One region of the Streptomyces luteogriseus genome, then DNA from elsewhere that is predicted to be linked to it. Evidence: riboswitches for the same ligand, from Rfam matches in the RefSeq annotation. Region 1 holds a riboswitch; the other holds the start of a gene.

Region 1 (14,938 bases):
CCCTGCGCCGCATCGTGCGCCGCATCTCCGAACGCCGCTGCCCGTCCTTCCTCGCCGTCCTCAAGCGCTTCGGGGAAGCTGACCCGGGCTGGCTGTCCTTCCCCGTGCCGGGCTGGACGCTGGCGCTGGACATCCCGGCGGGCCTGCCCGGCCTCGGCGCGTTCCTCGACGAACTCGACGAGGAGGTCGCCGCCGCCGGCGGGCGCGTCTACCTCGCCAAGGACGCCCGGCTGCGCCCGGAGCTGCTCGCGGCCATGTACCCGCGCCTCGACGACTTCCGCGAGCTGCGCGCCGAGCTGGACCCCCACGGGGTCTTCGTGTCCGACCTGGCCCGCCGCCTCAGTCTCTGAGCCATTCCCTAGGAGCTGTCATGAAGGACGCCTTCGGCCTCCCCCAGTCCCTGCTCGTCCTCGGCGGTACGTCCGAGATCGCGCTGGCGACCGCCCGCCGGCTGATCGCCCGCCGCACCCGCACCGTCTGGCTCGCGGGCCGCCCCTCCCCCGCACTGGAGGAGGCGGCCGGGCAGCTGCGCGGGCTCGGGGCCGACGTGCACACCGTCGCCTTCGACGCGCTCGACCCGGCCTCCCACGAGGCCGTGCTCGGCAAGGTCTTCGCCGAGGGCGACGTCGACATGGTGCTGCTCGCCTTCGGGCTGCTCGGCGACCAGGCCCGCGACGAGCGGGAACCGGAGGCGGCGGTGCGGGTGGCACAGACCAACTACACCGGCGCGGTCTCGGCCGGTCTGGTGTGCGCCCGCTCGCTCCAGTCCCAGGGGCACGGCTCGCTGGTGGTGATGTCGTCCGTGGCGGGCGAGCGGGCCCGCCGCGCGAACTTCATCTACGGCTCCAGCAAGGCCGGCCTCGACGCCTTCGCACAGGGCCTGGGCGACGCGCTGCACGGCACGGGCGTGCACGTCATGGTCGTACGCCCCGGCTTCGTCCGGACGCGGATGACCGCCGGGCTGCCCGAGGCGCCGCTCGCGACCACGCCCGAGGCGGTCGCGACGGCCGTGGAGCTGGGGCTGCGGCGCCGCACGGAGACGGTGTGGGTGCCGGGGACGCTGCGCGTGGTGATGGCGGCGCTGCGGCACCTGCCACGCGCGGTGTTCCGGCGGCTGCCGGTCTGAGCCCGCGGGCGGGTCAGCGGATGGGGAGGGAGCCGCGCTCCATCCGCCCGTTCTGCGGGGGGACCACCGAGCCGCCGAAGGGGAACTCGCGGAGCTTGCGCCAGACGCCGTCGGCACCCTGCTCGTAGAGGGCGAAGCCGGTGCAGGGCCACTCGGCCTCGTAGCCGGCGAGGGCCTCGAAGGCGCGGTCCATGGCCGCGTCGTCGATGCCGTGCGCCACGGTGACGTGCGGGTGGTACGGGAACTGCAGTTCGCGGGGGGCCGGCCCGGCGGGGTCGCGGACCTGCTGCTGGAGCTGCGTGCAGGCCTCCGCGCCCTCGACGACCCGGACGAACACCACCGGCGACACGGGCCGGAAGGTGCCGGTGCCGGACAGCCGCATGGGGAACGCGCGGCCGGCCGCCGCGACCTCGGCCAGATGCGCCTCGACGGCCGGCAGGGACGCCTCGTCGACCTCCGTCGGCGGCAGCAGGGTGACATGCGTGGGGATGCCGTGAGCGGCGGCGTCGCCGAAGCCCGCGCGCAGCTGCTGGAGCTCGCTGCCGTGAGGCTCCGGGACCGCGATCGAGACACCGATCGTTACGGTCCCCACGTCGTCTCCTGTCGTGTCAGTGTGGCCGCTGATACGACCACCCGGTTATCGACTGTACGGCCACGACCGGGTTACGGGCAGGCGCAACCGGAGTGATGTACAGCGCTGTTCGGTGGTACGGCTGTGCGCGGGGGCGGGTTCAGTGCTTGGCGGGCAGGAAGCCGACCTTGTCGTACGCCTGCGCGAGGGTCTCGGCGGCGACCGCGCGGGCCTTCTCGGCGCCCTTGGCGAGGATCGAGTCGAGCGTCTCGGGGTCGTCCAGGTACTGCTGGGTGCGCTCCCGGAACGGCGTGACGAAGTCGACCATGATCTCGGCGAGGTCCGTCTTGAGCGCGCCGTACATCTTGCCGGTGTACTTCTCCTCCAGCTCGGCGATGCTCTCGCCGGTGAGGGTCGAGTAGATCGTCAGGAGGTTGCTGACGCCCGGCTTGTTCTCGGCGTCGTAGCGGATCACCGTGTCGGTGTCGGTGACGGCGCTCTTGACCTTCTTGGCCGTGGCCTTCGGCTCGTCGAGGAGGTTGATGAGGCCCTTCGGCGTGGACGCCGACTTGCTCATCTTGATCGACGGGTCCTGAAGGTCGTAGATCTTCGCCGTCTCCTTGAGGATGTACGGCTTCGGGAGGGTGAAGGTCTCGCCGAAGCGGCCGTTGAAGCGCGTGGCGAGGTCACGGGTGAGCTCGATGTGCTGGCGCTGGTCCTCGCCGACCGGGACCTCGTGGGCCTGGTAGAGCAGGATGTCCGCGACCTGGAGGATCGGGTACGTGAACAGGCCGACCGAGGCGCGCTCGGCGCCCTGCTTGGCGGACTTGTCCTTGAACTGGGTCATCCGGCCGGCCTCGCCGAAGCCGGTGAGGCAGTTCATGATCCAGGCGAGCTGGGCGTGCTCGGGGACGTGGCTCTGCACGAAGAGCGTGCAGCGGTCCGGGTCGAGACCCGCCGCGAGGAGCTGGGCCGCGGCCAGGCGCGTGTTCGCGCGCAGGTCCTTCGGGTCCTGCGGGATGGTGATCGCGTGCAGGTCGACGACCATGTAGAACGCGTCGTGAGTCTCCTGCAGGGCCACCCACTGGCGGACGGCGCCGAGGTAGTTGCCGAGGTGGAACGAGCCGGCGGTGGGCTGGATCCCGGAGAGCACGCGAGGTCGGTCAGAGGCCATGCTCACCATTCTCTCAGGTCCCGGGGGCCGATCCGGAACCCGGCCGGAAACAGACGGGCGCCCGTTCGGCTCCGGCGGTGTAACAAGGGTGAGGCACGGCAGGGGCTGCCCCGGGCGGGCTCGGGGTGGGGCCGACGGGGAGGGGACGGTGCGGGGTGGGCGGAGAGCTGCGTCGGGACCGGGTGGGCGGAGCGCGTCGCCCGGGCGGGGCGGAGAGGAGCGCGTCGCGCGGTTCGCGGCGCGGCGGACATGAGGCGGGGGTGCCGGGCGGGCCGAGGACCGCGGCGAGGGCGCGGCGCGTCCGCCCCGGGCCGTCCTCCGGCGGGCCCGTGGCCGACGTCGGGCGCAGGGGCGGGGCGGCGGGACCCCGGTCGAGCCGCTGGTCCGCGTACGTGGTCGGTCGCCCGGCGAGTTCCCGCCGCTGCCGGGCCACCCGGCACGTGGGGCGTGTGCTGGTGGTCGCGGTCGCGCTGGTGGCCGCTCTGGCCGGGAGTGCGGCGGTGACGGCCGCCGCGGCCGTGGCCACCGCCGTGGGCTTCCCGGCGCGGGGGCGGGACGTTCCCGACGTGGCGATGGTCGTCGCGGGCGGCACGGGGCGGACCGCGGCACTGCGCTCGGGGCAGCGCGACTTCGCCCGGCTGTGGCAGTTGCTGCAGCCCACGCACACGGAGACGGAGCGGGTGCCGGACGGCTGGGCGGAGGGGGACTTCCCGCAGGTGCGGCTCACGGTGCTCTGGGGGCTGTCCGGGGTCGGCGGCCGGCCGAGCACGAACCGGCCGCCGGGCGGCGATGTGGCCGTCGAGCGGCAGGACCAGCTGGTGGTCGCCGAGGACGGCACGCCCTGGGTGCGCTCGGATCCCAGCCCCACCGTGGAGGACGACGACATCCGCTGGCACCGGGCGCCGCGGTCCGTCTTCGAGCGGTTCGACCTGGCGCCGCTGCTCGGTGACGCGGACGGCGAGCCCGTCGCGAGCCCGGCCGCCGCCGCGGACCTCGGCGGTCCGGTGCGGGACGACGTCCGGTGGGCGGTGGCGGCGGGGGCGCTGGGACTCGCGGCCGGTGCGAGCGGCACGCTGCTGATACGCCGCGCGGCGGCCCGGCGGGAAGCCGGACCGCCACGGGAGGAGCCGCGTCAGGTGCTGATCGATCTGGACGAGTGACGGGCCGCGGGTGTCAGCCCAGGTCCTGGACGGGTGACGGGCCGCGGGGGTCAGCCGAGGTCGATCTCCGGGTAGAGCGGGAAACCGGCCACGAGGTCGGTGGCGCGCTGGGAGATCTCGTCCGCGACCTTCGCGTCGAGGACGTGGGACGCCTTGGAGGGGGCGCCCGACTTGGTCGTGCCCGCCTCCGCGGTGGTGAGGACGCGGTCGATGAGGCCGGCGACCTCGTCCATCTCGGCGGTGCCCAGGCCACGGGTGGTCAGCGCGGGGGTGCCGATGCGGATGCCGGAGGTGTACCAGGCGCCGTTCGGGTCGGCGGGGATGGCGTTGCGGTTGGTGACGATGCCCGAGTCGAGCAGGGCGGCCTCGGCCTGGCGGCCGGTGAGGCCGTAGGAGGAGGCGACGTCGATCAGGTTCAGGTGGTTGTCCGTGCCGCCCGTCACCAGGGTCGCGCCGCGGCGCATCAGGCCCTCGGCCAGCGCACGGGAGTTGTCGACGATGCGCTGGGCGTAGTCGCGGAAGGACTCCTGGCGGGCCTCGGCGAGGGCCACGGCCTTGGCGGCCATGACGTGCGGGAGCGGGCCGCCGAGAACCATCGGGCAGCCGCGGTCGACCTGGTCCTTCAGCGAGTCGTCGCACAGGACCATGCCGCCGCGGGGGCCGCGCAGCGACTTGTGGGTGGTGGTCGTGACGATCTGGGCGTGCGGGACCGGGTCGAAGTCGCCGGTGAGGACCTTGCCCGCGACCAGGCCGGCGAAGTGCGCCATGTCGACCATGAGCGTCGCGCCGACCTCGTCGGCGATCTCCCGCATGATGCGGAAGTTCACCACGCGGGGGTAGGCGGAGTAGCCCGCGACGATGATCAGCGGCTTGAACTCGCGGGCGGAGGTGCGCAGCGCCTCGTAGTCGATGAGTCCCGTGGCCGGGTCGGTGCCGTAGGAGCGCTGGTCGAACATCTTGCCGGAGATGTTCGGGCGGAAGCCGTGGGTGAGGTGGCCGCCGGCGTCCAGGGACATGCCGAGCATGCGCTGGTTGCCGAAGGCCTGGCGGAGTTCGGCCCAGTCGGCGTCCGTGAGGTCGTTGATCTGGCGGACGCCGGTCTTCTCCAGGAAGGGCACCTCGACGCGGGCGCCGAGGACGGCCCAGAAGGCGACGAGGTTGGCGTCGATGCCGGAGTGCGGCTGGACATAGGCGTGGCGGGCGCCGAAGAGCTCCTTGGCGTGCTCGGCGGCGAGGGACTCGACGGTGTCGACGTTGCGGCAGCCGGCGTAGAAGCGGCGGCCGATGGTGCCCTCGGCGTACTTGTCGCTGAACCAGTTGCCCATCGCCAGGAGCGTGGCCGGGGAGGCGTAGTTCTCGGAGGCGATCAGCTTGAGCATCTCGCGCTGGTCGGCGACCTCCTGGCCGATGGCGTCCGCCACGCGGGGTTCGACGGCGCGGATCACGTCGAGGGCGGCGCGGTAGGCGGTGGAAGCGGGGGAGAGGGGCTCGGCTGACATGTGTGGACCTCCGGACGTTGCGTTCAGCGTTCACGGTACGGCCCAGGCGCACGGCTCTGTCTGCTCGGGCCGCTCCCCGATGGTTGGTCCCATCCCAGCGCGCCAGTCACGGCCCACGGTCAGCCTACCGGGTGGGGTGGGTGGGGAGCGTCTGCCGGGTTGCTCCTCGGTGCCGGGGGCGGGTCCTGTGTGGTTGATCGCGCCCGCGCGGCGGTAGCCGCACATCGATACAGCCCCGCGCCCCTTCAGGGCGTGCCCCTCCTGCTCTGTCTAAAGGATCACGTGGGGCAGGAATCTCGCGTACTCGTCCGTTATCAGGCCCGAGGACTCGCGGATGCCCAGGCCCGCCGACTCGTTCTCCACCATCCAGGCGCCCAGGACGACCCGGTTGCCGTCGAAGTCGGGGAGGGGGGCGAGCTGCTGGTAGCAGCAGGGTTCGTCGCGGGGCGTGGGGGCGGAGCCGGGCTCGTGGATCGTGACGCCCGCGCCCTCCCGGCCGAGGAGGGGCTTGGCCACCCAGCCCTTGGCGGACAGGTCGCGAGGGCCGTCCAGGTACGCGGGGAGGAGGTTCGGGTGGTCCGGGTACAGCTCCCAGAGGATCGCCAGGAGCGCCTTGTTGCTGAGGAGCATCTTCCAGGCCGGCTCGATCCACAGCGTGGAGCCCGTGCCGCCGCCGTTGTCGAGGGTGTCCAGGACGTGGTCCGCGAAGCGGTCGGTGGTGAGCCATTCCCAGGGGTAGAGCTTGAAGATGCTGCGGATGAAGCGGAGGCGGTTGTCGACGAAGCGGCCGGAGAGGCGGTCCCAGCCGATCTCCTCCATGGCGATCCAGTCGGTGGCCAGGCCCGCCTGTTCGGCGGTCTCCTTGAGGTAGGCGACCGTCATCATGTCCTCGCCGAGTTCGTCCGCCGAGGAGTACGCGAAGTAGAGGGGGCTGCCCGGCGGGAGGAGGGCGGCCTGCTTCTTCCAGGCGTCGATGAGGCGCTCGTGGAGGGAGTTCCACTGGTCGGCGCCGGGGAAGCGGTCCTCCATCCAGAACCACTGCGGGGACGCGGCCTCGACCAGCGAGGTGGGGGTGTCGGCGTTGTACTCCAGGAGCTTGGCCGGGCCGGTGCCGTCGTAGCGGAGGTCGAAACGGCCGTAGACGGAGGGCAGTTCGGCGCGGCGGTGCCAGGCCTCGGCGACCGCGTGGGCGATGCGGGGGTCGGTGATGCCCAGGTCGGCGAAGCGGTCCTCGGTGACGATGTGGCCGGCGGCGGCCAGGCACATGCGGTGGAGGTCCTCGACCACCTCTTCGAGGGCCTCGATCTCCTCCAGGGAGAAGACGTAGTACGCGCTCTCGTCCCAGTAGGGGCGCAGGGAGTCGTCGGGGTAGCGGGTGAGGGGGTAGATCAGGCCCTGTTCCTCGACGGTCTGCTGCCATCCCGGGCGGGGCTCACAGGTCCGGCGTTCCATGGCTGTGTCCGCCCGTCAGCCGCCGCCGCTGCCGGAGCCGGAGCAGCCGAAGCCGCCCCGGTCGACGGCCTCGCTGCGGCTGAAGGTGCCGTCCTCGGCGTAGCCGCCGCTGACGTCGGCGTCGTAGTACCAGTCGGCGTCGGCGACCCTGGTCTTGCCGGTCTTCTTGCGGCCCTTGCCGGAGGAGGACGTGCCGGACGAGCAGTTCTTGTCGGCCACGATCTTGTAGCCGTTGATGTAGTCGTAGCTGTCCCGGTCCACACAGCGGCGGTCGGGGTCGGAGCCGCAGGCGGACAGGGCCGCCGCGAGGACGCCCATGCCGCCCAGCACCACCGTGCTCGAGCGCAGCCTTCGCCGTGTTTCGGCCATGTGCGTGTCTCCCCCGTGTCGCCCCGTTGTGCACTGACAGACGGTCAGCCTAGAGATCGGTGTGAACGGGCGCGCATGACCCCCCGCCCGCGGCCGCTCCCCTACTGTCGATTTGTGATCTTTGGAATGGTGTGCGCCCTTGGTGCGGCGGTCTGCTTCGGTACGGCGACGGTGCTGCAGGCGATCGCCGCGCGCTCGGCGGCGGCGACCGGGCCGGGCGGGGACGTGGCGCTGCTGTGGCGGGCGCTGCGCCAGTGGCGGTACCTGGCCGGCCTCGCGCTGGACGGGCTCGGTTTCGTGCTGCAGATCCTCGCGCTGCGGTCGGTACCGATCTACGCCGTGGGGGCGGCGCTGGCCGCGAGCCTGGCGGTGACGGCCGTGGTCGCGGCGCGGCTGCTCAAGGTGCGGCTGAGCCGCGTCGAGTGGGCGGCGGTGGCGGTGGTGTGTGCCGGGCTCGCGCTGCTGGGGCTGGCGGCCGGGGCGGAGGGCGACGAGGAGGGACCGGCCTGGCTGAAGTGGGCGATGCTCGGGGCGGCGGCCGGGGTACTGCTGCTCGGGGCGGCGGCAGGGCGGCTGCCGGAGCGGGGGCGGGCGCTGACGCTCGGGCTCGGGGCGGGGCTGGGGTTCGGGGTGGTGGAGGTGTCGGTGCGGCTCATCGACGGGTTCTCGCCCGGTGAGCTGTTCCCCAATCCGGCGACGTACGCGCTGCTGCTCGGTGGCGGGGCGGCGTTCCTGCTGCTCACCTCGGCCCTGCAACGCGGGTCGGTGACCACGGCGACGGCCGGGCTGGTGCTCGGGGAGACCGTCGCCCCCGCGCTGATCGGTGTGGTGTGGCTCGGGGACCGGACGCGACCGGGGCTGGGGTGGCTGGCGATCCTGGGTTTCGCGGTGGCGGTGGCGGGTGCGCTGGCGCTGTCGCGGTTCGGGGAGGCGCCGGTGGAGGCGGAGGAGGGGGAGGAGGGAGCCGTCGCGCCGCGGTGAGCGGCAGCGCTTTCCCGGCTGCCGGATTTCTTCGCCATCCGGACAAATTCGCAGCTGCGTCGCGGGCTACCCCGGCGTCTGTCCTGCGACTTCCCCTGCGGCTGTCTTGCGGCCGTCCTGCAGCTGTCTCGCGGGCAACCCGAAAATGTTTGTTGAATCTTGAACGCGGGGTGAGCGCTTTCCGTATGGGACGGCGTGACCAGTAATCCCGTCACGGTCACCGTGGCCTATCACGTGACGCCGGGCCGTGCGGCCGACTTCCACTCCTGGGGGTGGGCCATGCTGGGCGCGACCGCGCGGCAGCCGGGGTTTCTTGGGGGTGGGGTACTTGTCGACGGAGGGGCGGAATGGCATGTCGTCTATCGCTTCGCCAGCGAGGGTTCGGCCCTGGCCTGGGAGAAATCGTCCTCCCGGGAGCAGTGGGACGCCCGGCTGGACGGGGTCGCCCGGGAGACGGAGCGCCGGAGGGTGCCGGGCGCCCGGGCCTGGTTCGACGCGCAGACGCTGACGCCCGCGCCGCCGACTCCGCCGTCCAAATGGAAACTGTGGTTCGTGAATATGAGCGCCGTTTTTCCACCGGTGCTCCTGTTCAATCTGACGGTGCTTCCCTATCTCGGTGACCTCAACGCACTGTTTCGCACGCTGTTGTTGTGTCTGTGTGTGACGGCCCTTGTCACCTGGATTCTCATGCCGCGGCTCCAGCGTTTCTTCAGGAAATGGCTTTACCCGTCGCTCCAGGCACTGCGCGGGCGGCACAAACGCCGGGCCGCATAGGCCCGCGAACGATCAGAGGGAGGTGGGCGGGTGAAGACCCTGCTCATCGACAATTACGACTCGTACACGTACAACCTGTTCCAGCTGATCGCCGAGGTAAACGGCGAGGAGCCGGTGGTGCTCCGGAACGACGCGCCCGTCGACGGTCTTCCCGATCTCCGGGCGTTCGACAACCTCGTGGTGTCGCCGGGCCCCGGGCATCCGGGCGTGGCACGTGACTTCGGCATCGGGAGCAGGTTGCTCGCGACCTCCCCGGTTCCCGTGCTCGGTGTGTGTCTGGGGCATCAGGGCATCGCGCTCGCGGAGGCCGGGCTGGTGGGGCCCGCTCCGGAGCCGCGGCACGGGCATCTGTCCACGATCCGGCATGACGGACGGGACCTGTTCCACGGCCTGCCGCAGCACTTCACGGCCGTCCGCTACCACTCGCTGGCCGTGCGCGAGCCGCTGCCGGAGACGCTGGAGGCCACGGCCTGGGCGGAGGACGGCGTCCTGATGGGGCTCCGGCACCGCAGCCGGCCGTTGTGGGGAGTGCAGTTCCATCCCGAGTCGGTGCTCACGGAGTACGGGTACCGCATGCTCGTCAATTTCCGGAACCTCACCGCCGAGCGGGCCGGCAAGCTGCGCACGAAGAACACGGCCGTGCCGATGCCTCCGGCGGTTCGGCGGCGGGCGGTGGTGCCGGAGTGCGAGACGGGGATCCGGCGTGCGACAGGGGGTGCTTTCGGCGCCGTTGGCGCTCGTCGGCCCGTGGTTGCGGCCGTCTTCCAGGTCGCTGCGGTCAGCCGGGGCATTGCGGTTCCTCAGGGGGGCGCCGTCGGCCAGGGCGCGGTGACACTGCCCGGCGGGGCCGGGGCACTCGCCTTCGTCGGAGCCGCCGCGTCCCCCGCGGCGACTCCGACGCCCGGCGGGGCGGGCGGAGTCGCTTCACCGTCCCGGGGCGTCCCTGCCGCGCGGCAGGGGGCAGCCGCCGAGGGCGGCCCCTGCGCCCCGACGCCAGGTGGCGCCGGCCCGATGGGCGCGGACCTTCTTACGACCTCGATCTCCCCGACCGCGGGGCGAGAGACACCGGCCGAGGGCGGCCCACCCGCCCCGGCGCCCGGCGCAACCGCCCCCGCCGCGGAGCGGGGGACGCAAGCCGAGGGCGGCCTCTCCGCTCCGACACCCGGTGCCACCTGCCCGACCAGGGAAGCCACCGCTCCGACCCGAGACACCCCCGCCACGCGGCAGGCCGCATCCGCCGAAGGCGGCCCCACCGCCCCGGCACCCCGCGCAGCCGCCCCGACCGCAGGGCGAGAGACAGCCGCCGAGGGCAGCACCTGCACCCCGATGCCCGGTGCCACCGGCCCGGGCGACGTGGACGCCCCGGCGACCGAGACCGGTCCGTCCGCGGAGCAGGACGCGGGCGCCGAGGAGGCCGTGTCCGCACCCGCGTCCGGCAGCGCGGGTATCTCGCCGGGCCGCGGCGTCCCGGTCGGGGGGCGGGTGGCGGCCGGTGACACGGTCGGTGGCGACGTATCAATGCCCCGGGCCACCGCCGGAGTCGGCATGCCCGCTCCCGTCATCCCCCGCCCCCGGCGCCCGGAGCGGGTCGGGTATCGGCTGCACACGCGGCGGGTCACCGGGGCCGTGGACGCCGAGGCCGTTTTCGGGCGGATGTTCGCCGGGTCGGCGCGGGCCTTCTGGCTCGACAGTTCGCTGGTGGAGCCGGGGCGGTCGCGGTTCTCGTTCCTCGGGGACGATCAGGGGCCGCTCGCCGAGTTCGTGCGGTACGACGTCGACGCCGGACGGTGTGAGATCGAGCGGGCCGGGCGGCCCGTGCGGCGGGTCCGGGCAAGCGTGTTCGACTATCTGAAGCGGCAGTTGGGCAACCGCCGGGTGGACGCGACCGGGCTGCCGTTCGACTTCACCGGCGGGTACGTCGGCTACTTCGGCTACGAGATGAAGGCCGACTGCGGGTCGTCCAACCGGCACCGCTCCCCCGCCCCGGACGCCGCCTGGCTGTTCGCCGACCGGGTGATCGCGGTGGACCACGAGGAGGGCTTCACCTACGCCGTGTGCCTCGCGGAGGACACCCCGCAGGCCGCTCGGGAGGCCGCGGACTGGCTGGAGGGCGCGCTCGCCGAGATCTCCTGCGTGGCCACGGGGCAGCAGCCCTCGGTGCCCGGCCCACCGCCCCCGGCCGACCCCGGCGCAGCCGAGCCGTGGCTGGTGCGCGACCGGGCGACGTACCTCGCCGACATCGAGGCGTGCCGGGAGGCGCTGCGGTCCGGCACCAGCTACGAGGTCTGCCTGACGAACGCCGCCCGGTTACCCGCTCCGCCCGACGCACTGGAGTTCTACCGGACGCTGCGCCGCGACAACCCGGCTCCCTACGCGGCGTTCCTGAGGTTCGGGGAGCTGGAGGTGGCCGGTTCCTCGCCCGAGCGGTTCCTGCGGATCGGCCGGGACGGCACCGCCGAGGCCCGGCCCATCAAGGGCACCGCGCCCCGGGGCGACGGGCCGGAGGAGGACGCCCGGCTACGGGACGCGCTCGCGTCGGACGCCAAGACCCGGGCCGAGAACCTGATGATCGTGGACCTGCTGCGCAACGACCTGGGGCAGGTCTGCCGGACCGGGACCGTGCGGGTATCCAAGCTGATGGCGACGGAGACGTACGCCACCGTGCACCAGTTGGTGTCGACCGTGCAGGGCAGGCTGCGGCCCGGCACGGACGCGGTGGACTGTGTGCGGGCCTGCTTCCCGGGCGGGTCGATGACCGGCGCGCCGAAGCTGCGCACGCTGGAGATCATCGACTCGCTGGAGACCGAGGCCCGCGGTGTCTACTCCGGCGCCCTCGGCTACTTCGGCTGCGGGGGCGGCGCGGACCTCAGCATCGTGATCCGGACCGCGGTCCTCGCCGACGGCGTGATGCATCTGGGCGCGGGCGGCGCGATCGTGCTCGACTCCGATCCGGAGGCGGAGTACGACGAGATGCTGCTGAAGACGGCGGCCCCGATGCGGGCCCTGCACCAGCACACCGCCGACCGGACGGGGCGGCAGGGCCCGCCGGGGCGGACGGCCCGGGCGGCCGGGGAGGCCCGGCGATGACCAGTCCGCAGGTCACGCTGGACCCGGCCGGGACCGAGGCGCCCGGCAATCTCGCGGCCCAGCTCGCGGAGCTCGCCGAGCGTCGCGGGTGGACCGGGCGGACCGCCTTCCACCAGGGACACCGCGCCTGGACCCACGGCGAGGTGCACGACCTCGCAGCCCGCGCGGCCACCGTGCTGGCCGGGCACGGGGTGCGCCCCGGCGACCGGGTGCTGCTGGCGCTGCCGGACTCCCTCGCCTGGGTCACGGCGTTCCTCGCCACCGCCCGCCTCGGTGCCGTCGCGGTCCTGGTCAACCCCGAACTGCCCGCCGCCGACCACGCGTTCCTGGCCGAGGACACCGACGCCGCGCTGTGTGTGACGGGGCCCGGCCTGGAGGCGCGGTTCGCCGGCCGGGCGGGGCTGGGTGCCGACCAGCTGATGGCCCTCGCCCCCGCCGCCGGGCCCGCCCCCGCCCACCAGGTCGACGCGCACAGCCCGCTCTACGTGCAGTACACGTCCGGCACCACCGGCCGCCCCAAGGGCGTCGTGCACACGCACGGCGATCCACGGACGTACCACGACCTGGTCGGGCGGCGGGTGCTGCGGATCACCGCCGAGGACGTCACCCTGTCGGTGTCGAAGCTGTTCTTCGCCTACGGGTTCGGCAACGCGTTCGTCTTCCCCCTGTTCTCCGGCTCGTCCGCCGTCCTGGTGGACCGGCGGCCCGGCCCGGCCATGATCGACGAACTCGTGGCCCGGCACCGGGTGACGCTGCTGTACTCCGTGCCGTCCGCGTATGCCGCGCTGGTCGCCGAGCGGGGGCACGGGCACGAGGGCTGCTTCGCCTCGGTGCGGGCCGCGGTGTCGGCCGGCGAGGGGCTGCCGGAAGGGCTGGCGCGGCAGGTGACCGCGCTGCTGGGCGCGCCGGTGCTGGAGCAGATCGGCTCCACCGAGGCCGGTCACGCGTTCTGCGCCAACGGCTTCGCCCACAACCACCCGGGCACCGTCGGCCCGCCCGTCCCCGGTTTCGAGGTGGAGCTGCGCGACCGTGACGGCCACCCCGTGCCGGACGGCGACGAGGGCGAGATGTGGGTGCGCGGGCCGACGGTGACGCCCGGCTACCTCGACCGGCCCGAGGAGACCGCCCGGACGCTCGTGGGCGGCTGGCTGGCCACGCGGGACCGGGCCTGCCGCGAACCGGACGGCACCTACCGGCATCTGGGCCGCGCCGACGACATGGAGATGGTCGGCGGCATCACCGTCTCCCCGCTGGAGGTGGAGGCCGTGCTGCGCGGCCATCCGGCGGTGCGGGAGGTGGTGGTCGCGGCCGTTCCCGACGGGCGCGGCGCGAGCCGGCTGCGGGCGTTCGTGGTCCCCGCCCCGCCCGTCCGGGACGGTCTGGCCGACGAGTTGCTCGGTCTGGCGCGGGAGAGCCTCGCCGCGTTCAAGGTCCCCCGCAGCGTCAGCTTCGTGCCGTCGCTGCCCCGCACCCCGACCGGGAAGCTCCGCCGCCATCTGGTCCGGAAGGGCGCCTGGTGACCACCACGGAGAGGAACGACCCCATGCGACAGCCCCTGTTCGCCGACCGAGGGTTCTATCTGGGACCGGTCTTCCGGCGTGCGGCCGACCGGCACGGGGCGGTCTTCGTCACGCTCGACCGGCCGCTCGACATCGCCCCCGGCCTCGGCGTCGACCTGAGCTACCGCGTGCTGGCCGAGGTGGTCGAGGAGGTGTCCGGCCGATTGTGGGAGGCCGGGGTGCGCCCCTCGGAGCAGGTCGTCGTACACAAGGCCGACAACGTCGACATCATGCTGCTGACCTGTGCCGTCTCCCGTATCGGGGCCGTGCCCGTGCTGCTGTCGCCGACGCTGGCCCCCGCGGTGGCCGGGCAGCTCCTCGCCCGGCTGCGGCGGCCCTGGCTGATCACGGACGGCGCGACGCTGGCCGGTCTGGGGGACGTCGGCGTGTCCGGGCTCGTGCGGCGGACGCTGACCGTGGACGAGGCGCCCGGGGCCGAGCCGCTGGCGGCGTACTCCGGGGCCGAACCGCCCCCGCCCGTCCGGCTGCACCCCCGTGAACCCGCCCTGATCACCCACAGCTCCGGCACCACCGGCGTCCCGAAACTGGCCGTGCACTGCGCGGGGACCATGTGGAACCGGCTCGTGCCGCAGCAGGCGATGGGCTGGCCCACCCGGGGCGAGACGGCCGCGCTGCACATGTCGTTCGTGCACTCGCGCTTCTACCATCTGCTCGGCGTGCTCCTGCACTTCGGCAGCCCGCTCGTGCTGATCACCGACCCGGACCCGGCCGCGGTCGGGCCGCTGCTGGCCCGGCACCGGCCCGGCATCGTGGAGACGCACCCCAACACGTTCGTGCTGTGGGAGGAGCTGGCCGGTGCGCCCGGGGCGCCGCTGTCCCGGGTGCGGTCGTACGGCTCGACGTTCGACGCGATCCACCCGCGCACCGTGCGGCGGCTGCTGGACGCGTCTCGGCGCCGCACGCCCTGGCTGATCCAGCTGTACGGGCAGAGCGAGACGGGGCCGGTGGCGTTCCAGGTGGTGACCCGGCGCAGCGCGGCCCGGGCGGACGGGCGCCGGGTCGGGTTCGGGATACCCGGCTTCACCCGGGTCCGGGTCACCGACGCCGACGGCGCGCGGGTCCCGCCCGGCACCCCGGGCCGCATCGAGGCGCGCACCCGGGGCCGGATCCTCACCTACCTCGGCCTCCAGGAGCGCTACGACCGTCAGCTCACCGACGGCTGGTG
Region 2 (14,938 bases), 4.8 Mb from region 1:
GGCCCCGACGAGGACGGCCTGGGCGCAGCGGACCGGCGGCAGCTTCAGCCGGCGGGCGTGACGCGCGGCGTCCGGCAGAAGGACGAGGACTGCGGCGACCCGGCCCGCGGCGACGGGCCACAGCCCGCTCCCGGCACCCGCCTGACCGAGGGCCAGGTACTGCACGGCGACGCCCAGACTGGCGACGAGTCCGTCCGCCGACCCCTTCCCCGCACCGGCCCTGCCACCGGCGACGAACCACAGCGCCGGCACCGTGACGGCGATGCCCAGCCAGGCGACGGCACCCGGCCGGTCGCCCAGGACGAGGACCCCGCACAGCACCGACAGCGCGACCCCCGTGACGGCGCTCACCGGCACCACGACACTCATGTCCCCCTGGCTCAGTCCGCGGTTGAGGAACCACATGGCCGTGCCGCTGCCGACGCCGGACAGCGCGCCCCACAGCAGGTCGGCGGAGTGGACGGCGTCGGCGGGCAGGAGGAGGGCGGCGGCGCAGGCGAGCAGCAGCCCGCCCAGCTGACCGAGGAAGGTGACGGCGGTGTGATGTGCGCGCCGGGACAGCAGACCGCCGGTGAAGTCGACGATGCCGTAGACGACGGCCGAGGAAAGTGCGAGAAGGGCACCCATTGGATCAGGGGTGCCCTTCGACGAGGGTCCGATGCGTCGGCAACGAGGGCCCGATGCGTCGGCGGGCCGGGACGAAGGTCAGGCCGCGGGCGCCGACTGCGGGGCCGCGGAGGCCCACTCCAGGACGAGCCGCTGGTATTCCTCGCGCTGCTCGACGCTCAGTGTCCCGCCCGACCGGCGCCACAGCGCGCGGATCTCCTCGTTGACCTCGTCAGCCGATCGCTCGGATGAGGTTTCAACAGTGGTGGACATGCTGTGAAGCATACGTCGCCGGACGTGAAGGCGATGTGAGTAATCGGGAGCTAAACCGACATTTCGGACAGTGTTACTGATCACGTCCATCTCCCGGTAAACGTGAGGCTGTTCACATCAGCCACCTGCGAGTACCTTTCGCCGCCCGGAAGTTCGCCGTCGTTCACGCTTCGGCCGACCCCAGCACCAGCACCTTGATGGCCAACACGGCCGCACCACGGGCCCAGTCGTGGAAGTCGGACACCTTCGTCTCCAGGCCCACCGGAGCGGCCAGCGGGTGCCGGAGGTCACGCACGGTCTCCTCGACCGTCTTCCCGGCCACGTCCATCAGCCCGACCCCCTCCCCCGCGAGCAGGATCCTCTGCGGCATCACGAAGTTGGAGATCTGCGCGACGAGCGTGCCCAGAGCACGTGCGGCCTCCTCGACGACCCGGGCCGACATCGGGTCCCCCGCGGCGGCCAGGGCCAGGATCTCCTCGTAGGTGCGGTCATCGCCGGTGGCGGCCCGGATCTGGTAGCGGATGCTGGGGATGGTCAGCAGCGAGACGGCACTGCCGCGCCTGCCGTCCGGGGTGAGCGGCCCGTTGGAGTCGACGATCCAGTGCCTGCCGAAACCGCGGTCCTCCTCCGCGAAGGGCACCCGCTTGCCGCCCAGGACGAGCCCGTAGCCGAGACCGGCGCCGATGGTGAGGACGACGAAGCGGTCCAGGCCCCGGCCGGCGCCGAACCACGTCTCGGCCTCCACCAGGGCGGCGACGTCGTTCTCGACGACGACCGGCAGCCCGGTGCGCTTCTCGACCAGGTCGGCCAGGGGGACGTCCCGCCACAGCAGGAAGGGGGACTCGCCGACCACGGCGCGGTCCTGGACGAACCCGCCGACCCCGATGCCGATCCCGGCGAGGCGAGGGTGGCCCTTGGCCAGTTCGGCGGTCATCTCGGCCAGCACGTCGGCGACTTCGGCGGGGTCATGGGTGGTGAGCGGGCGGTCGTGGCGGGCGACGATATGGCTGCGCAGCGTGGTGACGACGCCGTAGACCGTGTCCTCGGTGATCTTGAAGCCGAGGAAGAAGCCGGAGTCGGCGACGACGTCCAGCGGCTGGGAGGGGCGGCCCTGGCGCGTCTCCGCGGGCACTCCAGCCTCGGGCACCTCGATCAGCAGGCCCGACTCGATCAGGGGCTTGGTCAGCCGGGTGAGACTGCCGGCCGACAGGCCCAGCCTGCGGGCGAGCTCCGTGCGCGACAGCGGGCCGTGGACGAGCACTTCGATCGCCACGGAGCGCTCGCCCGCGCTCAGCGGCAGCCAGCCGGCGGTGCCGTCGGTCATGGAGATCCGACTCCCCTCACCCATTTTTTTCGCACTGAAATCAACATGACCACTCTAGGCCGATGAAGGTTCTTGGGAAAAGATGTTTGCCTGCCTCTTGACGCAGCAATTGTTTCGCACCAAAAGTAAGTCCCGCCAGAGGACGAGCCGCCGCAGCGAGGGAGTCTCCCGATGACCATCGCCTCCAGCAGTCCTCCTTCACGTCTGCCCACGGGCAGCGCGGCGGAGGCCCGCACCAGGACCGGGACGGAGCGGGGGGTGTCCGGCGAGGACCGGGGGGACGGTCGGCTGGCCGCGCTCTTCATCGCGCCGGCCCTGCTCGGTTTCCTGGTCTTCCTGCTCTGGCCGACGCTCCGGGGCATCTATCTGAGCTTCACCCGCTTCAACCTGCTGACACCGGCGGAGTGGGTCGGCCTGGACAACTACGTCCGCATGGTCAACGACCCCATCTTCTGGGACTCCCTGTGGGTCACCGTCGAGTACGTGTTCATCAACATCGGCGTCCAGACGGTCGCGGCACTCGCCATCGCCGTCCTGCTGCAGCGACTGACCCAGTCGGCGATGCTGCGCGGGATCGTGCTGACGCCGTATCTGATGTCGAACGTCGTCGCCGGTCTGGTCTGGCTGTGGATCCTCGACACCCAGCTCGGCATCGGCAACGAGATCATCAGCGGCCTCGGCGTGGACCGCATCCCCTTCCTCGCCGACGAGACCTGGGCGATCCCGACGATCGCGCTCGTCAACGTGTGGCGGCATGTGGGATACACCGCCCTGCTGCTGTTCGCCGGCCTCCAGGCCATCCCGGGCGACATGTACGAGGCGGCCCGGGTGGACGGCGCGAGCGAGTGGCGGATGTTCTGGCGGATCACCATGCCGCTGCTGCGGCCGGTGCTCGCGGTCGTGCTGATCATGACGGTGATCGGGTCGTTCCAGGTCTTCGACACCGTCGCCGTGACCACCGCCGGCGGCCCGGCGAACGCGACCAACGTCCTGCAGTACTACATCTACGGCTCGGCGTTCGGCCGCTTCCAGTTCGGCTACGCCTCGGCGATGTCCGTCGCGCTGCTGGTCGTGCTGAGTGCGATCACCGTCCTGCAGTACCGGCTCACCCGGGCCGGCCGGACCGACCTCGGCTGACGGAAGGAGACACCGCCATGGCTGCCGTGACGACAACACCACCGACGACCCTGCGGCCGGTCCGGCGCAGGTTCCCCTTCGGGCGTGCCGCCGCCTGGACCGTGATGGGACTGATCGTCCTCATCACCCTGCTGCCGTTCTACTGGATCCTGCGCACCGCGCTCTCCACCAACGCGGGCCTGAGCGCCGACCCGACCAACCCCCTGCCGGTCGACCTGACCACCAGCGGCTTCGAACGCGCCCTGGGACTGCAGTCGGCCGAGGAGGCCGTCGCGCAGGGCGGCGCGGGCGGCGGACTGGACTTCTGGCGCTACCTGCTCAACTCGGTGCTGGTCTCGACCCTGATCACCGGCTGTCAGATCTTCTTCTCCGCGATGGCCGCCTACGCCTTCTCGCGGCTGCGCTGGCGGGGCCGGGACAAGGTGTTCGGGCTGTTCCTGGCCGGGATGATGGTGCCGGCCATCTTCACCCTGCTGCCGAACTTCGTGCTCATCAAGCAACTGCACCTGATCGACACGCTCCTGGGCATCGCGCTGCCCACCATGTTCATGACGCCGTTCGCGGTGTTCTTCCTCCGGCAGTTCTTCATGAACATCCCCAAGGAGGTCGAGGAGGCCGCGCTGCTCGACGGCGCCGGGAAGATCAAGATCTTCTTCCGGGTGGTGTTGCCGATGGCGTCCACTCCGATCATCACGCTGGGCGTGCTGACGTACATCACCTCCTGGAACGACTACTTCTGGCCGCTGATGGTCTCCTACAGCGACAGCTCGCGCGTACTGACCGTGGCACTGGCGGTCTTCCGGGCGCAGACCCCGCAGACCGGCGTCGACTGGTCCGGGCTCATGGCCGCGACCCTCATCGCCGCGCTGCCGATGCTGGTGCTGTTCGCCTGTTTCGCCCGCCGCATCGTCAGCTCCATCGGCTTCACCGGGATCAAGTAAGGGGACTGTGATGCGAATTCGACTTCGTCCGCTCGTCGCGGCGACCGGAGCGCTGGCGCTGTCCCTGGTCAGCGGGTGCGCGCAGGGAGGTGCCGCCGGATCGTCCGCGAACACGGTCACCTACTGGCTGTGGGACGCCAACCAGCTGCCCGCCTACCAGGCGTGCGCCAAGGGGTTCGAGAAGGAGAACCCCGGTCTGAACGTGAAGATCACGCAGCTGGGCTGGAGCGACTACTGGACCAAGCTCACCGCCGGGTTCATCGCCGGTACCCAGCCGGACGTGTTCACCGACCACATCCAGAACTTCGGCCAGTTCGCCGACCTGAAGGTACTCGAACCGCTCGACGGCCTCGGCATCGAGGACTCGGACTACCAGCCGGGCCTCGCCGCCAACTGGGTCGGCCAGGACGGCCACCGCTACGGCGCTCCGAAGGACTGGGACACCGTCGCGCTGTTCTACAACTCGAAGATGACCGAGCAGGCCGGGCTCACCGCCGATCAGCTCGACAGCCTGTCCTGGAACCCGAAGGACGGCGGCACCTTCGAGAAGGCCATCGCCCATCTCACCGTCGACAGGAACGGCAAGCGGGGCGACGAGGCGGGCTTCGACAAGAACAACGTCAAGGTCTACGGCATGGCCTCCGGCGGCGGCGGGTTCGGCGACGGCCAGACCCAATGGAGCAACTTCGCCGCCTCCGCGGGATGGAGCTACCTCGACAAGCCGCGCTGGGGCACGAAGTACCGGTACGACAGCAGGACCTTCCAGTCCGTCATCCAGTGGTACTTCGGGCTGGCGAAGAAGGGCTACATGCCGCCCCTGTCCGACTACAACGTCCAGTCCAACCAGGCCAACACCCAGGTCGCCGCGGGCAAGGCGGCGACCGCGTTCGACGGCGCCTGGATGATCTCCACCTACGCGGGCTTCAAGGGCAAGGACATCAAGACCGCCCTGACGCCGGCCGGCCCCACCGGCAAGCGCGCCACGATGATGAACGGCCTCGCCGACTCCATCACCAAGGCCTCCAAGAACAAGGCGGGCGCCCGCAAGTGGGTCGCCTACCTGGCCTCGGACCGCTGCCAGACGGTCGTCGGCAGGTCCGGGGTCGTCTTCCCCGCCACCCCGGCCGGGACCGAGGCGGCCGTCGCCGCATACCGGAAGAAGGGCATCGACGTCTCGGCGTTCACCGAGCCCGTGGCCGACAAGAAGCGCTTCCGGACCTTCTCCTATCCGATCGCCAGCTACTCGGCGGACATGACGGCCCTGATGGCACCCGCGATGGAGGACATCTACGGCAACGGCAAGCCCGTGAGCAGCCTCGACCAGACCAATGAACAGATCAACCTGATCCTCTCGCAGTGATCCCCCACCAGTGAAGGGCACGCCTCACATGACGTTCTCCCTCGGCATCGTCGGCGCCGGACAGTTCTCGGGCCAGTTCGCCACCCTGTTCCAGGCCCACCCCGGCGTCGGCGACGTCTACGTCACCGATCTGCTGCCCGAGCGGGCCGCACAACTCGCCTCCGCCCAGGGGCTGGCGGGCACCTTCCCGTCGTACCAGGCCATGCTGGAGTCGGAGGACGTCGACGCCGTCGCGATCTTCACCCAGCGCTGGACGCACGGGCCGCTGGTACTCCAGGGACTGAACGCCGGCAAGCACGTGTACTCCGCCGTCCCCATGGCCATCAGCACGGAGGAGATCGCGGCGATCGTCGACGCGGTCAAGGCCACCGGGCTGACCTACATGATGGGTGAGACCAGCGAGTACAACCCGGCCACGGTCCACGCCCGCAACCAGATCGCCCAGGGCGCCTTCGGACGGCTCTTCTACGCCGAGGGCGACTACGTCCACGACATGGACCTGGGGTTCTACGAGGCCTATCAGTACAGCGGCGGTGAGAACTGGAAGGCGACCGCCAGCTATCCCCCGCTGCTGTACCCGACGCACGCGGTAGGCGGGGTGCTGGGCGCCTGGAAGACGCACGCGGTGAGCGTGTCGGCGATCGGTGTCGTCGACGAGCGGGGCGACGGCGTCTTCGACAAGGACGTCAGCCAGTTCGGCAACGACTTCTCCAATGCCACCGCGCTGTTCGAGGTGGCGGGCGGCGGCTCGTTCCGTACCAACGAGTTCCGGCGGGTCGGCTACCCGTCGCACATACGGGAGTCGCGTTTCCGCTTCTTCGGCACCGAGGCGAGCATGGAGCAGCTCGCCACGGTCGCCCTGTGGCAGGACAAGCAGGGGGTGAAGGACATCAGCGAACTGCTGGAGCCCAAGCCCACCATGGCGCCCGACGACCCGTCACTCCAGCACATCGCGCCGGAGCTGCGGGCCGCCTTCACCTCCGGGTCGGCGCCCGTGCACGACCGCGGGCGGCTGCCGAGGGAGTTCGACCACCTCCACAACGGCCACGAGGGCAGCCACCACTTCCTGGTGGACGACTTCGTGACCGCCGTCAACGCCCGCACGCTGCCGTCGGTGAACGCGTGGGTGGCCGCCCGCTACACCCTGCCGGGCATCATCGCGCACGAGTCGGCGCGGCAGGGCGGGGTCAGGCTGGAGATCCCGGACTTCGGGGACGCGCCCCAGTAGGGGACGACGGCTGCGAGCCGGGTGCCCGGTATCAGGTGCCCGGCTTGCGGCCGTAGACGAAGACGTCGTCGCCCTTCTTCAGCAGCGACCAGTACTTCTTGGCGTCGGTCTTCGTCATGTTGGTGCAGCCGTGCGAGCCCGGCGGGTTCCACATGCTGACACCGACCGAGTGGAAGGCCTGGCCGCCGTCGAAGAACTGCGCGTAGGGCATCGGCACGTCATAGATGGACGACACGTGGTCGATGTTGCGCCAGTAGATCTTCTTCAGGCCGGTGCGGGTCTCGTACCCGTCGCGGCCGGTGCGGACCGGGACGGGACCGTAGACGAGCTTCTTGCCGTCCTGGATCCAGCTGAGCTGGAGCGTCAGGTTCACGCAGGCGATCCGGCCCTTGTTCACCGGGCACTTGCCGTCCTTGTTGGGGGTCTGCCCGACGGCCTTCTGCTTCTGCATCAGGTCCATCACGCCCCAGGTGACGGAACCGGCGTAGCCGATGTTCGGGGAGATGCCGTGCTTGGTCTGGAAGGCCTTGATGGCCTTGCAGTCGGCGGCGGACTGCTTGCCGTCGACCGGACGGCCGAGGAACTTCTCCACCTTCTTCTGATACGGGCCGGCCTGCGTGGTGCAGCTCGCCGCCTGGGCCGGTGCGGCCCCGAGTGCGAGCGTGAGCGGTGCCACCAGACCGGTGATCCCCAGTGCGACGGCGCTCCGTCTGCGTACGTCCCCCATGGCTGGTCCTGCCCTTTCACGAAAGCGGTTCGGTGATGTCTGCCAGCTAGACGGACGGAGACCGGTTCCGGTTGTGCGGTGAGCCGCGCTGGGACGGAACAGTGACATTCCTCATGGAGCGGACCGGGAACGCACGAAGCGGTGGACAGGTGAAAGGTATGCCGTAAGTTACGCATATACGTTTACAATATAAGATTGCGGATGTGAGGTAGGAGCTCTCGATCCGCACCCGCGACAGCGGGCCGGACCGCCCGGCTCGGCCTGTACCGCATGCCGTCGAAGGAGGCCTGTGAGGGCCCCGCCTGAACCCGTCCGCCTCACCGGACACCGGTTCGGCGGGCGGACGTCACCGGTATCCGGTGACGTCCGCGGGCTTGCCCGCGTCCTGGACCTCCACGAGGTAGCGCCAGGCGTCCGGGCGGCTGCCGTCGAGGTCGGTGAAGCCGTACGCCCGGGCGAGTCCGCCGCTGGACAACGACTGCCCGTTCCAGCGCGCCACGTCCGCGTCGGCGGCGAGTGCGGCCACGGCCCGGCCCACGTAGTGCGGGGTCTCCGAGATGGCGAAGTGGGGAACGCGCTCCAGCGCGTCGCGCCAGTTCTCCTCCCGTACCCCGAAGCCGTCCAGCATCATCTCCGAGCGCAGCCAGCCGGGGGTGAGGGCGACGGCTGTGGCGCCGCGCGGGCCGAGTTCGTGGCCGAGGGCGAAGGCCATACGCAGCACGGAGGCCTTGGCGAGGTCGTAGAAGAAGTTCACACGGTAGTTCTCCGCGTTGTATGCGGCGGTGCCGTCGGTGAGCTCGACGACCAGGCCGCCGGGATGGCGCAGCAGCAGGGGCAGGGCGTGGTGGCTGGTGACGGCGTGCGTCTCGACGGCGAGCTTCAGCAGGCGCAGCCCGTTGTCGAGGTCGTGCTCCCAGAGGGGGGTGTCCCACTCGAAGAGCTTCTCGCCGCCCCAGATGTCGTTGACCAGGACATCGAGGCGGCCCTGCTCGTCCGCGATCCTGTCCACGAGCGCCTTGACCTGCGAACGGTCGAGGTGGTCGGTGGGGACGGCGATGCCCTTGCCGCCGGCGGCGGTGACCAGGTCGGCGGTGTCCTCGATCGTCTCGGGCCGGTCGTACTCCGACCGGCGGGCGCGGGTGGTGCGGCCGGTGACGTAGACGGTGGCGCCGGCCGCGCCGAGTTCCACGGCGATCCCCCGTCCCGCGCCCCGGGTCGCCCCGGCGACCAGCGCGACCTTGTCCTGCAACGGAGCTGACATGTCCGACCTCCCGTGACCGTGGCTGCTTGTCGCCTCCAGGGTCACGGGTAAGCCGGACATCTTCTGTCGCCTTTTACCGGCGACACGCGGTCAGTGTCCCCGGGCGATCCATTCCTGGAGCTGCGGGGCCTCCGCGCCGATGGTCGTGGAGTCGCCGTGGCCGGTGCGGACCGTCGTCTCGGGCGGCAGGGTCAGCAGCCGGTCGCGGATCGAGTCGATGATCGTCGGGAAGTGCGAGAAGGACCGGCCGGTGGCGCCGGGGCCGCCCTGGAAGAGGGTGTCGCCGGTGAAGACGGTGCCCAGTCCCGGGTCGTAGAGGCAGACGGCGCCGGGCGCGTGCCCCGGGGTGTGCAGGACCCTGAGGTCGGCGCCGCCGGCCTCGATCGTCTGGCCGTCGACCAGCCAGGCGTCCGGTTCCCGGTCCGGGTGGGTCTGCTTCCACAGCGGCAGGTCGTCGTGGTGCAGCCAGATGGTGGCACCGGTGCGCTCGGCGAGGGCGGGGGCGGCGTCGATGTGGTCGTTGTGGGCGTGCGTGCACACGATGGCGGTGAGCCGGCGGTCCCCGACGGCCTCGGCGATGGCGTCGGCGTCGTGGGCGGCGTCGATGACGATCGCCTCGTGATCGTCGCCGACGATCCACACATTGTTGTCGACGTCCCAGGTGCCGCCGTCGAGGCTGAACCGGCCGGAGGTGACGAGGTGTTCGATGCGCGTCGTCATCACAGCACCACCACCGAGCGCAGCACGTCGCCGTGGTGCATCCGCTCGAACGCCTTCTCCACCTCGTCGAGCCCGATCGTCTCCGTGACGAACGCGCCGAGGTCCAGACGCCCCTGCAGATGCAGGTCGATCAGCATGGGGAAGTCGCGGGACGGCAGGCAGTCGCCGTACCAGCTGGACTTCAGGGATCCGCCGCGGCCGAAGACGTCGAGCAGCGGCAGTTCGAGCTTCATCTCGGGTGTGGGGACGCCGACGAGGACGACCGTGCCCGCGAGGTCACGGGCGTAGAAGGCCTGCTTGTAGGTCTCGGGCCGGCCGACGGCCTCGATGACGACGTCGGCGCCGAAGCCGCCGGTGAGCTCGCGGATCGCCTCGACCGGGTCGTTCTCGCGCGAGTTGACGGTGTGGGTGGCGCCCATGGAGCGGGCGGTCTCCAGCTTGCGGTCGTCGATGTCGACGGCGATGATCGTCGCCGCTCCGGCCAGTTGCGATCCGGCGATGGCCGCGTCGCCGACCCCGCCGCAGCCGATGACGGCGACCGAGTCGCCCCGGCCGACGTTGCCGGTGTTGATCGCGGCGCCGATGCCGGCCATCACACCGCAGCCCAGCAGCCCGGCCACCTGCGGGGCCACCCGCGGGTCGACCTTGGTGCACTGCCCGGCCGCGACCAGCGTCTTCTCCGCGAAGGCTCCGATGCCGAGGGCCGGGGACAGCTCCTGGCCCGTCGAGGCGAGGGTCATCCTCTGCTGCGCGTTGTGGGTGTCGAAGCAGTACCAGGGGCGCCCGCGCAGACAGGCCCGACACTTCCCGCACACCGCACGCCAGTTGAGGATCACGAAGTCACCGGGCTCGACATCGGTGACGCCGGGGCCGACCGCCTCGACCACGCCCGCTGCCTCGTGACCGAGCAGGAACGGGAACTCGTCGTTGATGCCGCCCTGCTTGTAGTGCAGGTCGGTGTGGCACACCCCGCAGGCCTGCACCTGCACCACGGCCTCGCCCGGGCCGGGGTCGGGCACCACGACCGTCTCGATCCGCACCGGCTCGTCCTTGCCGGGGGCGATCACGCCGCGTACTTCCTGGGCCATGCTGCTGACTCCTTCGTCGGCCGGGGGTCCGTTCCCCTCCGACCCTACGCGCGACTGATCGGTGAGGGGCGCGGATCGACCGGCCTGTTCTGCTCGAAAAGAGCAGGCCGCGCGGGTCGGCGGCGACGTAGCCTGAACGCTCCGCCGACGCCGAGGGAGCGCCGTGAGCATCGCAGAGACCGAGACCGCCACACCCCCGTGGCGGCAGTTGCTCGGATACGTACGGCCGCACCGCTGGGCCCTGGTCGCCGGTGCGCTGCTCTCGCTGGTCACCGGGGCGACCGGGCTGCTGCTGCCGCTGGTGGCGCGGGGCCTGATCGACGACCTGTCGCACGACCGGGACATCACCGGCGCCCTGCTGGCGATGTCGGCCCTGGTCGTGGCCAACGCGGCGGTGGGCGCGCTGGGTTCGTACGTGCTGACGCGCACCGCCGAGTCGGTGGTGCTCGGCGCGCGGCGGGCCCTGTCGTCGTATCTGCTGCGGCTGCGGATCACGGCCGTGGACCGCAGCGAACCCGGGGACCTGATGGCCCGCATCACCTCCGACACCACGCTGTTGCGCGCGGTCACCACCGACTCGCTGGTCGGACTGGGCACGGGCGGACTCACCCTCGTCGCCACGGTGGTGATGATGGGCTGGGTGGACGCCGTGCTGCTGGGCGTCACCCTGGCCGTGATCCTGGGCGCGGGCGTGATCCTCGGGGTGATCGTGCCGCGTATCAACCAGGCCAGCCGACAGGCGCAGAACGCGGTCGGGGTCATGGGTGCCTCGCTGGAGCGGATCCTCGGCGCCCTGCGCACGGTGAAGGCGTCCGGCGCGGAGCACCGGGAGGAGCGGACGCTGCACGAGGCGGCACAGGAGTCGTGGCGCCAGAGCGTGCGGGCCGCCAAGTGGTCGGCCGCCGCGGGCAACACGGCGGGACTCGCCATGCAGATCGCCTTCATCACGGTGCTCGCCGTGGGCGGCGCACGCGTCGCGACCGGCGCGGTGGACGTGGGCACGCTGGTGGCGTTCCTGCTGTACGTCTTCTACCTGATGTCGCCGATACAGCAGGTCGTCGGCGCCATCACCCAGTACCAGACGGGCGCCGCGGCCCTCACCCGCATCGAGGAGGCCCTGCGCCTGCCCGCCGAGCCGGCCGCCGAGGCCGCCCCGCTGCCCTCCCCCGGCGCCGAGCCCGCCGCCCTCGCCTTCGACGACGTCCGCTTCCGCTACGCCGACGACCTGCCCTACGTCCACCACGGGGTGACGTTCACCGTGCCCGCACAGGGCATGACGGCGTTCGTCGGCCCCTCAGGCGCCGGCAAGACCACCGTCTTCTCGCTGATCGAGCGGTTCTACGACCCCGAGTCCGGGGTGATCACGCTGGACGGGCGGGATCTGGACGACTGGGAGCTTCCCCGGCTGCGCGCCGCGATCGGCTACGTGGAGCAGGATGCGCCGGTCCTGTCGGGCTCCCTGCGGGACAACCTGGTGCTGGGCAATCCGGAGGCGGACGAGGACGCCCTCGCGCGGGTACTCAAGACGACCCGTCTCGACGGTCTGGTCTCCCGGCTGCCGGGCGGCCTCGACACGCTCGTGGGGCACCGCGGCACCAAGCTGTCCGGCGGTGAGCGGCAGCGCGTCGCCATCGCCCGCGCGCTGCTGCGCCGCCCCCGGCTGCTGCTCCTGGACGAGGCGACCTCGCAGCTGGACGCGGTGAACGAGGCGGCGTTGCGGGACACCGTCGCGGACGTGGCGCGCACGACCACGGTCCTCGTCGTGGCGCACCGGCTGTCGACGGTGACGATGGCCGACCGGATCGTGGTGATGGACGCGGGACGGGTCCGGGCCGTCGGCACGCACCGTGAGCTCGTGACGGCCGATCCGCTCTACGCGGAGCTGGCGGCGACGCAGTTCCTGGCCACCGCGGACTGAGTCCGCGCACGACGAGGGCCGCCCGGTTCCGGGCGGCCCTCGTCGTGCGCTGCGGTCAGCGGACGTTCGGAAGGAAACCGAAGACCGGGGAGACCAGGCCGACGACCTGGTTCAGCTGGTCGAGGTCGTTGAGGCGCTTGAGCCCGGCCACCTGCGAGGAGGGCCGCGGGATCTCGGCCTTGTGCTCGGCGGGGATGTCGCTCACGGCCAGCGAGTCGAGCGTGGACATCGGGCTGAGCGGGCTCTTCGCTTCCGCGTCGGCCGCGTTCGCCATCGGCGCGACGAGGCCGGTGACGCCAGCGGCGAGACCAACGGCGGCGACGATACGTCGTGTTGAGATCATGCCTTTCGCAACGCCGGCGGGTCCCCGGCGGACACGGGCGGGCGGCGCCGCTCACCCGTCAGGCCCAGTGTTCCGGTTGCGCTTGCCTAGCCCGCCGGGCGGGAGGACGCTCGACAGGAGAGGTGTTTCGCGGCCCGCGTCCGCCGGGCCGCGGCCCTTCGAAGGAGGTCATCATGGGAACCGCGGCAGACCCCGCCTTCGACCGTGACACCCTGCGCCGGGGCGTGGAAGGGGATCCGGACATCCTGCTCTCCCTGTACGCCGACGATGCGGAGCTGCGCATCGTGGACCGCACGACCCAGCCCAGCCACCCCAAGGTCCTGCACGGCCGGGACGAGATCGGCCGGATGCTGGAGGACGTCTACAGCCGCGACATGTCGCACACGCTGGAGCGGTGCGTCATCCAGGGCGACGAGGCCGCCTACAGCGAGAGTTGCCAGTACGCGGACGGGGTGCGCGTCTTCTCGGAGTCCATGATCGGACTCCGCGACGGCAAGATCGCCGAGCAGACCCTGGTCCAGGCCTGGGACGAGTAGCGGGAGCGGCACCGGCCTCCTTTAGGGTGGGTCCGGGCCGTGACTGGCGCTGAGGTGGAGCACCACCGGGGAGCGGCCCCGCGGAAGTCGATGCCGTGCGCCTGGGCGAAGCAGTACATCGGCCCAGGAGTGGATCATGTCTCAGGCCCGGCTCATGGACGGCACCGCACTCGCCCGGCGGATCATCGAGGAGACCGGCGAGCGCGCGGCCGTCCTCACCGAACGGACGGGCACCGCGCCCTGTCTCGCGACGGTGCTCGTCGGTGAGGACCCCGCGTCCGTCACGTATGTCCGGATGAAGCAGAACCGCTGCCGCAAGGCCGGCATCACCTCACGGCACGTGGCGCTGCCCGCCGCGACGACCACCGCGGAACTCGTCGGCGCGGTCGAGGCGCTCTCCGCCGACCCCGGGGTGCACGGCATCCTGCTCCAGCACCCGGTGGGCGACCACATCGACGAGCGGGCCGCGTTCGAGGCGATAGCGCCCGGGAAGGACGTCGACGGCGTCACCTTCGCCTCCTTCGCCACCATGAGCTTCGGCCTGCCCGGCTTCGTGTCGTGCACGCCCGGCGGGATCATGCGGCTGCTCGACGCGTACGGCGTCGACCCGGCCGGGAAGCGGGCCGTGGTCGTGGGCCGCAGTGCGATCCTCGGCAAGCCAGTCGGAATGCTGCTGCTCGCCCGGGACGCGACGGTCACCTACTGCCACTCGCGCACCCGGGAGCTGTCGGCGGCCGTGCGCGAGGCCGACATCGTGGTGGCCGCGGTGGGCCGGCCCCGGCTCATCCGCGGCCAGGACGTCAAGCCCGGCGCCGTGGTGATCGACGCCGGGTACAACGCCGGGAACGTCGGCGACGTCGACTTCGACTCCGCCGTGGAGCGGGCCTCGCTGATCACGCCGGTGCCGGGCGGTGTCGGCCCGATGACCATCGCCACGCTGCTGGAGCAGACCGTGCGGGCCGCCGCCCGGCAACTCGGTGTCGCCGAGGGGTGATCAGCGCATCCAGGCGCTGTACGACATGACGTCGCCCTCCTCGACTCCGTACTCGGGATCCGGCCGCGTGAGGGTGCTCTCCAGGCCGAGGACGGCGCCGGCGGCCGGGTCCATGATCAGCATGCGGCGGACTCCGCGGCTGTCGTTCACGTAGGCCTGGCCGCGTCGGCCCAGCCGGTCGGTGACCCGGCCGACCGGCCGCAGTCCCTCGGCGCCGGCGAGGAGCCGGGTGAGCGCCGCATTCTCGCGTGCGCCGAGGGTCCAGTTGTCGAGCAGCGTCGCCATGGCGTCGAGCAGTTCGGGCGTGGTCAGCGGGGTGTCGGTGTACTGAGCCTCCATCAGGTAGGCGCGCAGCCGGGCCGGGTCGCGGGGCGGGGGCGACTTGGGCGGGGCGTCGCTCCAGCTCGGCGGGTAGGTCTGGTCGAGGAGGACGTGACCGTCGTCGACGAGGTGCGGTTCGCCGCCCTCGTCCGAGAGGACCG

What was found. Region 1 has a riboswitch for ZMP and ZTP ahead of BJ965_RS14660 (glycine hydroxymethyltransferase). Riboswitches for the same ligand answer to the same signal wherever they lie in the genome.
Region 2: linked by a shared signal. The riboswitch ahead of BJ965_RS36490 (bifunctional 5,10-methylenetetrahydrofolate dehydrogenase/5,10-methenyltetrahydrofolate cyclohydrolase) and the one ahead of BJ965_RS14660 (glycine hydroxymethyltransferase) in region 1 are both predicted to bind ZMP and ZTP.

Annotation. Positions count from the first base shown of each region.
Region 1 is NZ_JACHMS010000001.1:3,402,515-3,417,452, forward strand. It holds gene BJ965_RS14635 (FAD-binding oxidoreductase) at 1-350, shown strand, start outside; gene BJ965_RS14640 (decaprenylphospho-beta-D-erythro-pentofuranosid-2-ulose 2-reductase) at 371-1,126, shown strand; gene BJ965_RS14645 (2'-5' RNA ligase family protein) at 1,140-1,718, opposite strand; gene trpS (tryptophan--tRNA ligase) at 1,858-2,871, opposite strand; gene BJ965_RS14655 (hypothetical protein) at 3,312-4,031, shown strand; gene BJ965_RS14660 (glycine hydroxymethyltransferase) at 4,082-5,530, opposite strand; ZMP/ZTP riboswitch at 5,564-5,650, opposite strand; gene BJ965_RS14665 (glutathionylspermidine synthase family protein) at 5,801-6,982, opposite strand; gene BJ965_RS14670 (hypothetical protein) at 6,998-7,351, opposite strand; gene BJ965_RS14675 (hypothetical protein) at 7,478-8,332, shown strand; gene BJ965_RS14680 (antibiotic biosynthesis monooxygenase) at 8,528-9,106, shown strand; gene pabB (aminodeoxychorismate synthase component I) at 9,137-12,193, shown strand; gene BJ965_RS14695 (AMP-binding protein) at 12,190-13,713, shown strand; gene BJ965_RS14700 (class I adenylate-forming enzyme family protein) at 13,737-14,938, shown strand, end outside.
Region 2 is NZ_JACHMS010000001.1:8,214,214-8,229,151, reverse strand. It holds gene BJ965_RS36560 (EamA family transporter) at 1-627, opposite strand, end outside; gene BJ965_RS36555 (hypothetical protein) at 706-891, opposite strand; gene BJ965_RS36550 (ROK family transcriptional regulator) at 1,043-2,203, opposite strand; gene BJ965_RS36545 (carbohydrate ABC transporter permease) at 2,375-3,340, shown strand; gene BJ965_RS36540 (carbohydrate ABC transporter permease) at 3,358-4,281, shown strand; gene BJ965_RS36535 (ABC transporter substrate-binding protein) at 4,292-5,641, shown strand; gene BJ965_RS36530 (Gfo/Idh/MocA family protein) at 5,670-6,869, shown strand; gene BJ965_RS36525 (L,D-transpeptidase family protein) at 6,901-7,596, opposite strand; gene BJ965_RS36520 (SDR family oxidoreductase) at 7,943-8,857, opposite strand; gene BJ965_RS36515 (MBL fold metallo-hydrolase) at 8,948-9,577, opposite strand; gene BJ965_RS36510 (S-(hydroxymethyl)mycothiol dehydrogenase) at 9,577-10,665, opposite strand; gene BJ965_RS36505 (ABC transporter ATP-binding protein) at 10,829-12,583, shown strand; gene BJ965_RS36500 (hypothetical protein) at 12,639-12,926, opposite strand; gene BJ965_RS36495 (nuclear transport factor 2 family protein) at 13,100-13,462, shown strand; ZMP/ZTP riboswitch at 13,492-13,576, shown strand; gene BJ965_RS36490 (bifunctional 5,10-methylenetetrahydrofolate dehydrogenase/5,10-methenyltetrahydrofolate cyclohydrolase) at 13,599-14,456, shown strand; gene BJ965_RS36485 (CU044_5270 family protein) at 14,457-14,938, opposite strand, start outside.